DNA from 2 places in the Bradyrhizobium sp. SZCCHNRI3043 genome. Region 2 is predicted to be linked to the other one. Evidence: predicted binding sites of a transcription regulator. Region 2 holds the regulator's gene; the other holds the start of a gene.

Region 1 (4,333 bases), on a different contig from region 2:
AAGCGCTGGTAAAGATCGCGACCGGTCGTGCAGATCGCAGAGCTGTCCCGAGGCGCGGGTGAGCGCTTGGCGCGTCAGACCCTCGACTGCCAGTCCTCGAGGGTCAGCGCTTGGAAAAGTCAGTGCTTGGATACGACGGGGCCGCCCCAGCGATAGTTCACGCGGACCGTCGCCATGTCGACGTCCTGGCCGACCGCATCGGTCCGGCCCGCGGCTCCACCGGGAACGCCCGAGAAGCCGAGGGTGCGGTTGCCCATGAACAGGTGCTCGTATTCGGCTGCGACCGACCAGTTCTTGGCGAAGCCGACCTCGACGCCGGTGCCGACAGCCGCCCCCCACCGCGTGGCGCTGGACTGGTCGAGCACACCGCCGGTTGCCGTGGACAGGCCGTTGTACTTCTCACCCGCAACCGCGGCGCCGCCCTTCACGTACCAGAGCACGTTGTTCCAGGAATAGCCGATCTGGCCGGTGAGCAAGCCGATCCCATTGATCTTGGTCTGGTTGGTCACGGGCGGGACGAACTGGCTGGTGTTGCTGCCCTTGAGGTTGGCCCAGTTTCCCTGGCCTTCGACGCCGAACACCCAGCCGCCGGCCTGCCAGCGATAGCCGATCTGGCCGCCAGCCAGCGCGCCGGTCGCATCATGGCAGCCTTCCGCGTTGGTTGCGGCCACGCCGGCGAAGCTGACCTTGTTGGTCCAGCAGGTGCGGGCCGATGCGCCACCGGCATTCAGGCCGATATAGAAGCCACTCCAATCATAGATCGTCGTGATCATCGCAGGCGCTTTGGTGAAGGTGCGCGCGGGCAAGTCGGCAGCGATGGCCGGCGCAATCCCCAGCGCCAGCGAAGTTGTCGCCCCCAGCAACAGCCTTCTCATCGCATTCCCCAAACCAAGTCCGACGCCCGCACGTACACTCTCACCAACGCCCACCCGCCGGACCTTGATAGCCCCTTCCGTCGTAAAAAGCCGTCACCCAAATGACACAACGGCCCAGCAAGTACCGGTTCTGGCACACAAAAAAGGCCGGCGCGAAGCCGGCCTTTCGACACATTCGATTTGCGCGTGCAATCAGTAGCGCGACACGATCGGGCCGCTGAAGTGATAGGAGATGCCGGCCTTGACGGTGTGCACGGTGTCGCTCCACTCGGAGCGATTGGCCGGAACCGCGCTGTACTGAATCGAGCTCTTGCCGAAGTCGAGATAGTTGTATTCGACCTTGGCCGACCAGTTCGGCGCGAACATGTACTCGGCGCCGGCACCGATCGTCCAACCCCAGCGCCAGTTATTCTGAGCGAAGCTATTCGCCGCGCCGCCATTGAGCGCTGCGTCGTAGCGGTGTTGGAGATCGCCGACGGCAGCGCCGCCGCTGACAAAGAACAGCGCCGGACCCGCAGCCCAGCCGAGGCGGCCCTTGATGTCGCCGAAGCCGCGCAGCCTGGTGAAGTAGGTATCGCCGAGACCGGCGTTGATGACGCCCGACCGGCCGTTGATGTCGGCCCAGTGATAGTCGCCCTCGAGACCGAACACGATGTTGTCGACCTGCCAGTTGTAGCCGACCACACCGCCGATGAAGCCGCCGCTGGTGTTATAGTTCTGAGTGCCGGCAAAGATCGCCGTATTGGGCGCTCCGAAGAAGGTCTCGTTGCTTCGGCCCCAGCCGCCGCCGCCCTGCAGACCGAGATAGAAACCGGCCCAGGTCGGAAGTGGCGCCGGCGCCACCACCGGGGCCTTCGTGTACGGGCGGGCGGCGAGATCGGCGGCTCCCGCCGGCGTCAGCGCCCCCAAAACCATTAAGCTGACAGCTCCGAGAAAAATTCTTTTCATCCCAAGTCTCCCGCGTTGGGCGTCTCCAATTGGTCCCCGGAGACGCACTTCTGTGAAGTTGGTGCGACCACGCTTGCGGCCCCAATCCGTCCAGAAATATACGCTATTCAACCCTGGATACCGTCTCCCAAAAGCCACAGCCGAGGAGGAAGTGCGGCGAGCTAACTTGATGAAAGTTAATCCCTTTTCCGTGAATAAGGGAACTTTTTGCGGGTTCCATTGCGAGAAGTTGCGGTTCCATCGAGTTCCGCGGAACTCGACGCACGGTTGTAGACATATGCGCGCGAACAAAACTGGAACAATGGCCTTCCGCCTGCTATATGTGGATAAGCAATGGACAGGGCGGGTGGACCGCGCGGCAACCGTATAGGGTCCGCCGCGAGAGGAAGGGTTAGCCACCGGACGCCGTGAGGCCGGTGTGGACGGCCGGTCCGATGATCGAGAACCGCGGGAGAGTGGTGATGGCGGGTAGTGTGAACAAGGTGATTCTGGTCGGCAATCTTGGCAAGGACCCCGAGATCCGGCGTACGCAGGATGGGCGGCCGATCGCCAATCTGAGCATTGCGACGTCGGAAACGTGGCGCGACAAGGCGACCGGCGAGCGCAAGGAAAAGACCGAGTGGCACCGCGTGGTGATCTTCAACGAGGGCCTTTGCAAGGTCGCCGAGCAGTATCTGAAGAAGGGCGCCAAGGTTTACATCGAGGGCGCGCTGCAGACCCGCAAATGGACCGACCAGAGCGGTGTCGAGAAGTACTCGACCGAGGTCGTTCTGCAGGGCTTCAACTCGACCTTGACGATGCTCGATGGCCGGGGCGGCGGCGGTGGCGGCAGCTTCTCCGATGACATGGGTGGCGGCGATTTCGGCAGCAGCGGTCCGTCGATGGCGCCGCCGCGCCGCGCGGTCGCTTCGGCCGGCGGTGGCGGACGCAACAGCGACATGGACGACGACATTCCGTTCTGAGGCGCAGGGGCGGCCGCACGACGTTCAGGCCGCTGCCGTCTGACCACGGGGGTGTTGCATGAGCTTCGCACCGCTGCTCGCCGCCGAACCCGCCGTCCTGCTGCACGCCGTCGCCGCGATGACGGCGTTTGCGCTGGGACTCGTCCAGTTCGCGGCCCCGAAGGGGACCTTGCCGCATCGAACGATCGGCTGGGTCTGGGTCGCGCTCATGGCGGCCGTTGCAGCCAGCTCGTTCTGGATCCACACCATCCGGCTGGTCGGGCCATGGAGCCCGATCCACCTGCTGTCGCTCTACACGTTGGCCGTGCTGCCGCTTGCGGTGTGGGCTGCGCACCGCCATCGGGTGGCGGCCCATCGCCGGGCCATGATCACGCTGTTTTCCGGTGCCCTCGTGATTGCCGGAGTGTTCACGCTGCTGCCCGGACGGATCATGCACAAGGTGGTCTTCGGGCCCTAGCCAGAGACGGTTCCCGAGCAGGCCTCGCGGAGCCGCGTCATGTGGTTAAGTCCCTGGAAAGGCGAGCAGAAAAAGCGCGGCCCACCTCGGTTTGGGGGTGGCCTGCGGCGCGCTCCTGCGCTATATGATTCCAAGCGATTTTCGCGTGTCAAAACCGACCGGTATCCCCTTTGTCCGATAAAGAAGATGAGAAGCCCGGCGAGCCGGGCGGACCTTCCGACATTCGTCCCGTTTCCATCCTCGACGAGATGAAACGCTCCTACCTCGATTACGCGATGAGCGTGATCGTGTCGCGAGCGCTGCCCGATGCGCGCGACGGCCTCAAGCCCGTGCACCGGCGCATCCTGTATTCGATGTACGAGCAGGGCCACACGCCCGACAAGAAATACGTCAAGTCCGCGCGCGTGGTCGGCGACGTCATCGGTAAATATCATCCGCATGGCGACCAGTCGATCTACGACGCCATGGTGCGCATGGCGCAGGACTTCTCGATGCGCGTGCCGCTGATCGACGGCCAGGGCAATTTCGGCTCCGTCGACGGCGATCCGCCGGCCGCCTATCGATACACCGAAGCCAAGCTCGCCAAGTCGGCGATCCCGCTGCTCGACGACATCGACAAGGACACCGTCGATTTCCAGCCGAACTACGACAATTCGGACAAGGAACCGTCGGTTCTTCCGGCCAAATATCCGAACCTGCTGGTCAATGGCGCCGGCGGCATCGCGGTCGGCATGGCCACCAACATCCCGCCGCACAATCTCGGCGAGGTGATCGATGCCTGCATCGCGCTGATCGACAATCCCGCGCTCACGATCGATGACCTCATCAACATCATTCCGGGGCCGGATTTCCCGACCGGCGGCATCATACTTGGCCGCGCGGGCGCCCGCTCGGCCTATCATCTGGGCCGCGGCTCGATCATGATGCGCGGCAAGGTGACGATCGACACGATCCGCAAGGATCGCGAGGCGATCATCATCTCCGAGATCCCCTACCAAGTGAACAAGGCCACGATGGTCGAGCGCATCGCCGAGCTGGTGCGCGAGAAGAAGATCGAAGGCGTCGCCGACCTGCGCGACGAAAGCGACCGC
Region 2 (4,333 bases):
TGCTCCGTCGAACGGCGCCCGGCGTGCGGCTTCTCAGCCGGCCGACCGAGCGTAACGAAGTGCATCGCCTGCTCGACGATGGCGCCTTGGATGTCGCGGTCGGCTGCTTCGAGGCCGTGGCGCAGCGGCACAGATCGCAATTCCTGTTCGAGCAGGCTCTGAGCTGCGTCTACAATCCAAAGCGCATCGCGATGAAAACGCCGATCAGCCTCGCCGACTATCTGTCGCTTCCGCACGCGCTGGTGACGCTGACCAACAGCCTGCAGGGCTGTCTGGAGGCGGCGCTGGATGAGATCGGGACCGAGCTCAACGTGGTCTCGGCCTCCTCGGAATTCCTCAGCGTGCTGGCGACGGTCGCCGCATCACCGGTAATCACGACGATACCGACCAGGATGGCAAGGCTCTACGGGCCGCGGTTTGGGCTGGCGCTCTGTCCCGCGCCGTTGAAGCTGCGGCTGCCGGCCGTCTCGATGGTCTGGCCGCTGCAGCTCGATCGTGATGCAGCATCGGTCTGGCTGCGGAACATGGTGGCGGACATCCTGCACACGACCGAGCGAGCAGCCTGTCGCGCGGCTGCGGGATAGAACGCGGGGCGGGAGCTAATCGGAACGGCGCATCGGCCAACGCCTTGGCACCGCGGTCGACCTTCTGCGCACTGATTGCAAGGTTTCTCGCGCGATCGTGAGGCAGCGGCCCGGACGCGGCCCACATCAGACGATCAGAAGGCAGGAAGCGGCCTGAGCCCTTGGCCGAGCCGTGCGCGTTCGGTTAGAAGGCGACTCATTCGATCTGCCGTCTCCGTCCGAAGGAACTCTCATGGCCCTGATGCCGGTGTCCGATGCGTTGTCCGCCGTGCTCGCCGGCGCCGAGCCGCTGGCCGAGGAGCTGGTGACGCTGGACGAGGCGTTTCACCGCATCCTGGCGCGGGACCTCGCGGCGCTGCGGACGCAGCCGCCCGAGGCGATGTCGGCGATGGACGGCTACGCCGTGCGCGCGGCGGACGCAGCCCAGGCCAAGGTGCGGCTGAGGGTGATCGGCGAGGTCGCGGCGGGGCGGCCGTTCGATCGCGTGGTCGGACCCGGCGAGGCGGCGCGCATCTTCACTGGTGGCGTTGTCCCTGAGGGCGCCGACGCGGTGGTGATCCAGGAGGACACGATCGCCGAAGATGGCCATGTCGTGATCAACGAGGCGGCCATCAAGGGCCGGCACATTCGGCCCGCGGGCGTCGACTTCCACCAGGGCATGGTGCTGCTGAAGGCGGGCCGCCGGCTCAGCGACCGCGACCTGTCGCTGGCGGCCAGCATGAATCATCCGGCACTGCCGGTGCGGCGCCGGCCGAAGGTGGCGCTGCTCGCCACCGGCGACGAGCTGGTGATGCCGGGCTCGACGCCCGGCCCGGGCCAGATCGTCTATTCCAACGGCTACGCCCTGCGGGCGCTGGTGCGCAGCGAGGGCGCGACACCGATCGATCTCGGCACCGCCGCGGATACGATGGAGGCCACGATCGCCGGGATCCGGCGGGCGCGCGAGGCCAAGGCCGACATCCTGATCACGACCGGCGGCGCCTCGGTCGGCGATCACGACCTGGTCAAGAAGGCGCTCGAAGCCGAGGGCGTCGAGATGGCGTTCTGGAAGATCGCGATGCGGCCGGGCAAGCCGATGATGCACGGACGGCTCGGCGACATGAGGGTGATCGGACTGCCCGGCAATCCGGTGTCGTCCTATGTCTGCGCCATCCTGTTCCTGGTGCCGCTGATTCGGCGGCTGCTCGGCCGCGACGAAGCTCGCATGCCACGCGAGACCGCCCTGCTCGGCCGCGAGCTGGGGGCCAACGATTCGCGCGAGGACTATCTTCGGGCGCGGCTCGAGGAGCGCGCCGACGGCACCCTGATCGCAACGCCGGTGACCCAGCAGGATTCGTCGCTGCTCGGCAATCTCGCGCTCTCGCAGGCGCTGGTGATCCGGCGGGCGTTTGCGCCGAAGGCCGCCGCCGGCAGCCCGTGCGAGATCCTGCGCCTGCCGAGCTAGGCCGTTTCCCCCGGCAAAGCCCGGCCCGTTCACTACAATTTAAGGATTGCGGAACACACATCGAACATATAGTGTCCGTTCATGATTTGTTTTTAGTATGTTGCGGGCGACGCGATGATGGTCCGACTCCAAGGCGCTCTCAGCCGGTTTGTGCTCAAGGCGCAGCTCCTGGACTCGGACGACAACAAACTGGGGACCAGGTCGAGATGCTGACGCGCAAACAGTACGAACTTCTGCGGTTCATCAACGAGCGGCTCAAGGAAGCCGGCGTGCCGCCGTCCTTCGACGAGATGAAGGATGCGCTCGATCTGCGCTCGAAGTCCGGCATTCATCGCCTGATCACGGCGCTCGAGGAGCGCGGCTTCATCCGCCGGCTGCCCAACCGCGCCCGCGCGATCGAGGTGATCAAGCTGCCCGAGCTGTCACAGGCCGCCAACAACCGCCGCGGCTTCACCCCATCGGTGATCGAGGGCAATCTCGGCAAGGTGCGCACCAGCACTCCCGCGCTGGACGATGGCGAGCGCCCCGTTGCGGTGCCGGTGATGGGCCGCATCGCCGCCGGTACCCCGATCGAGGCGCTACAGACGCGCAGCCACACCATCAGCGTGCCCGCCGACATGCTCGGCAACGGCGATCACTATGCGCTCGAGGTGCGCGGCGACTCCATGGTCGATGCCGGCATCCTCGACGGCGACATGGCGCTGATCCAGCGCAACGAGACCGCCGACACCGGCGACATCGTGGTAGCGCTGATCGACGATGAGGAAGCGACGTTGAAGCGCTTCCGCCGCCGCGGCGCATCGATCGCGCTGGAGCCGGCCAACACCGCCTACGAGGTCCGCATCCTGCCGCCGAACCGGGTGAAGATCCAAGGCAAGCTGGTCGGGCTGTATCGCAAGTACTGATCGCGGACGCGATCGGTCGATCGGCGACGGGCGCACGCGCTTCGCCGCCGATCGAAATTGGTCACACGCGAATGCACCTCAGGATGTGCAGCGCGGCATGCTCAAACGCTTGTGATCGCCCGCGGGCGCACGCGGTGCAGATCAGCGCAGAATTGCCGTGAAGCGCGCGCTAACATCACCATCGATGTCCACTCTGATAGAGGCCTGCGCCTGTCCGGGGGGAGCGTGGGTCGGCTATCTCTCAACGAGGAGCGATCCGATGTGTGACTACAGCCTCCATGCGGTTGCGTCCCGTCCCGCCAAGGTCGGCGAGACGTTGATCTCGATGACCTTCCGCGGCACCGCCACCCGCGGCTTCGCCCTCGAGAGCGAGCCGACCGTCGCCGTCTGCATGCTGCCCGGCACCGAGTTGGCATTTGTCGAGGACGTCCGCTACGACAGCCGCTGGCTCTGGACCCGGACGATCCGCGAGCGCGTCGCGAAGTTCAACAGCATCGAGACGCACATCCCCGATCGCCATCACGACGCGATCGAATTCGCCGACGGCCGCCACGTGCTGGTGACCCAGCTCTGCGAGGGCCAGCGCGTCACCGTGCTACAATTGCCGGTCAGCAAGCAGCCGGCCGAGCGCCGCCCGGGCATGGCGGAGGACGTTCCGGCTTCGCAGGCCACACCGATTCGCCGCATCAGCATCACCTGAGCGCCTGCGCGTCCGCATTTCTCTCGGTCATGAGCGAGCTTTCGGCCGGGGGAGATTTGGTTTCTGCAAGCGCAAGGTCCTTTCGGGCGAACCTCACGCTCCGGCATCGCATCGAATAGGAACGACATCCCTCGGCCGGCATTGTGTGCCGGGGGAGCTTGCCGCCGCGGTCAACAAGATCGATTGGAACAAGGCCGACCGGATCACCGAGCCCGGCCGCTACATGCTTGCGTTCGGATGGCTAACGGTCACGGTTGATGACATCGCCGTCTGGCAACGATATCCGGGCGCTGCGTTCACGCTGGTCGAAGGTCCCTCGCTGTTCGATGGACCCGACGACACCGAGTATCATCTCAGCACGTTGTATCATCTCAGCACGTTCGAGCTGTCCGGCGCTCAATCCTGCTCGCCCTGCTCCGTCTCCGGCGGCGTCGCGTCCTGAAGCCGCGACACCGGCGCACGCGGCGTCAGCGTCGTGTCGAACTCGCCGGCCTCGGCGGGCGCCGGCCACCACGGGCGGTCGGTGCCGCCGGCGCGCACCGGCGTGACGGAGAAGCCGGTGCCCCGCTGCACCAGCATCAAGGCGCCCTGCTGCTGCAGGCGCTGGCGATCGATGACGGCCGCCGCGCAGGATGACGGCGCGGCGCGCGCGGTGACGATCAGCGCGGCACGGGCGCAATCATCGTCGAGCGCCTCGGCG

Evidence for each region. Region 2 encodes LexA, which represses DNA repair genes until DNA is damaged. Its sites were predicted from a motif close to TGTTCNNNNTGTGTTCNG; they were not measured.
Region 1: the regulator LexA is predicted to act here: its motif matches at 2,107-2,124, upstream of QX124_RS14355 (single-stranded DNA-binding protein).

Annotation. Positions count from the first base shown of each region.
Region 1 covers NZ_JAUHID010000005.1:317,694-322,026, reverse strand. The annotation lists gene QX124_RS14365 (outer membrane protein) at 120-875, opposite strand; gene QX124_RS14360 (outer membrane protein) at 1,068-1,823, opposite strand; gene QX124_RS14355 (single-stranded DNA-binding protein) at 2,285-2,785, shown strand; gene QX124_RS14350 (DUF2306 domain-containing protein) at 2,844-3,242, shown strand; gene gyrA (DNA gyrase subunit A) at 3,413-4,333, shown strand, end outside.
Region 2 covers NZ_JAUHID010000014.1:33,040-37,372, forward strand. The annotation lists gene QX124_RS23535 (LysR family transcriptional regulator) at 1-584, shown strand, start outside; gene glp (gephyrin-like molybdotransferase Glp) at 817-2,028, shown strand; gene lexA (transcriptional repressor LexA) at 2,235-2,933, shown strand; gene QX124_RS23550 (hypothetical protein) at 3,193-3,633, shown strand; gene QX124_RS23555 (hypothetical protein) at 3,857-4,075, shown strand; gene QX124_RS23560 (ComEC/Rec2 family competence protein) at 4,030-4,333, opposite strand, start outside.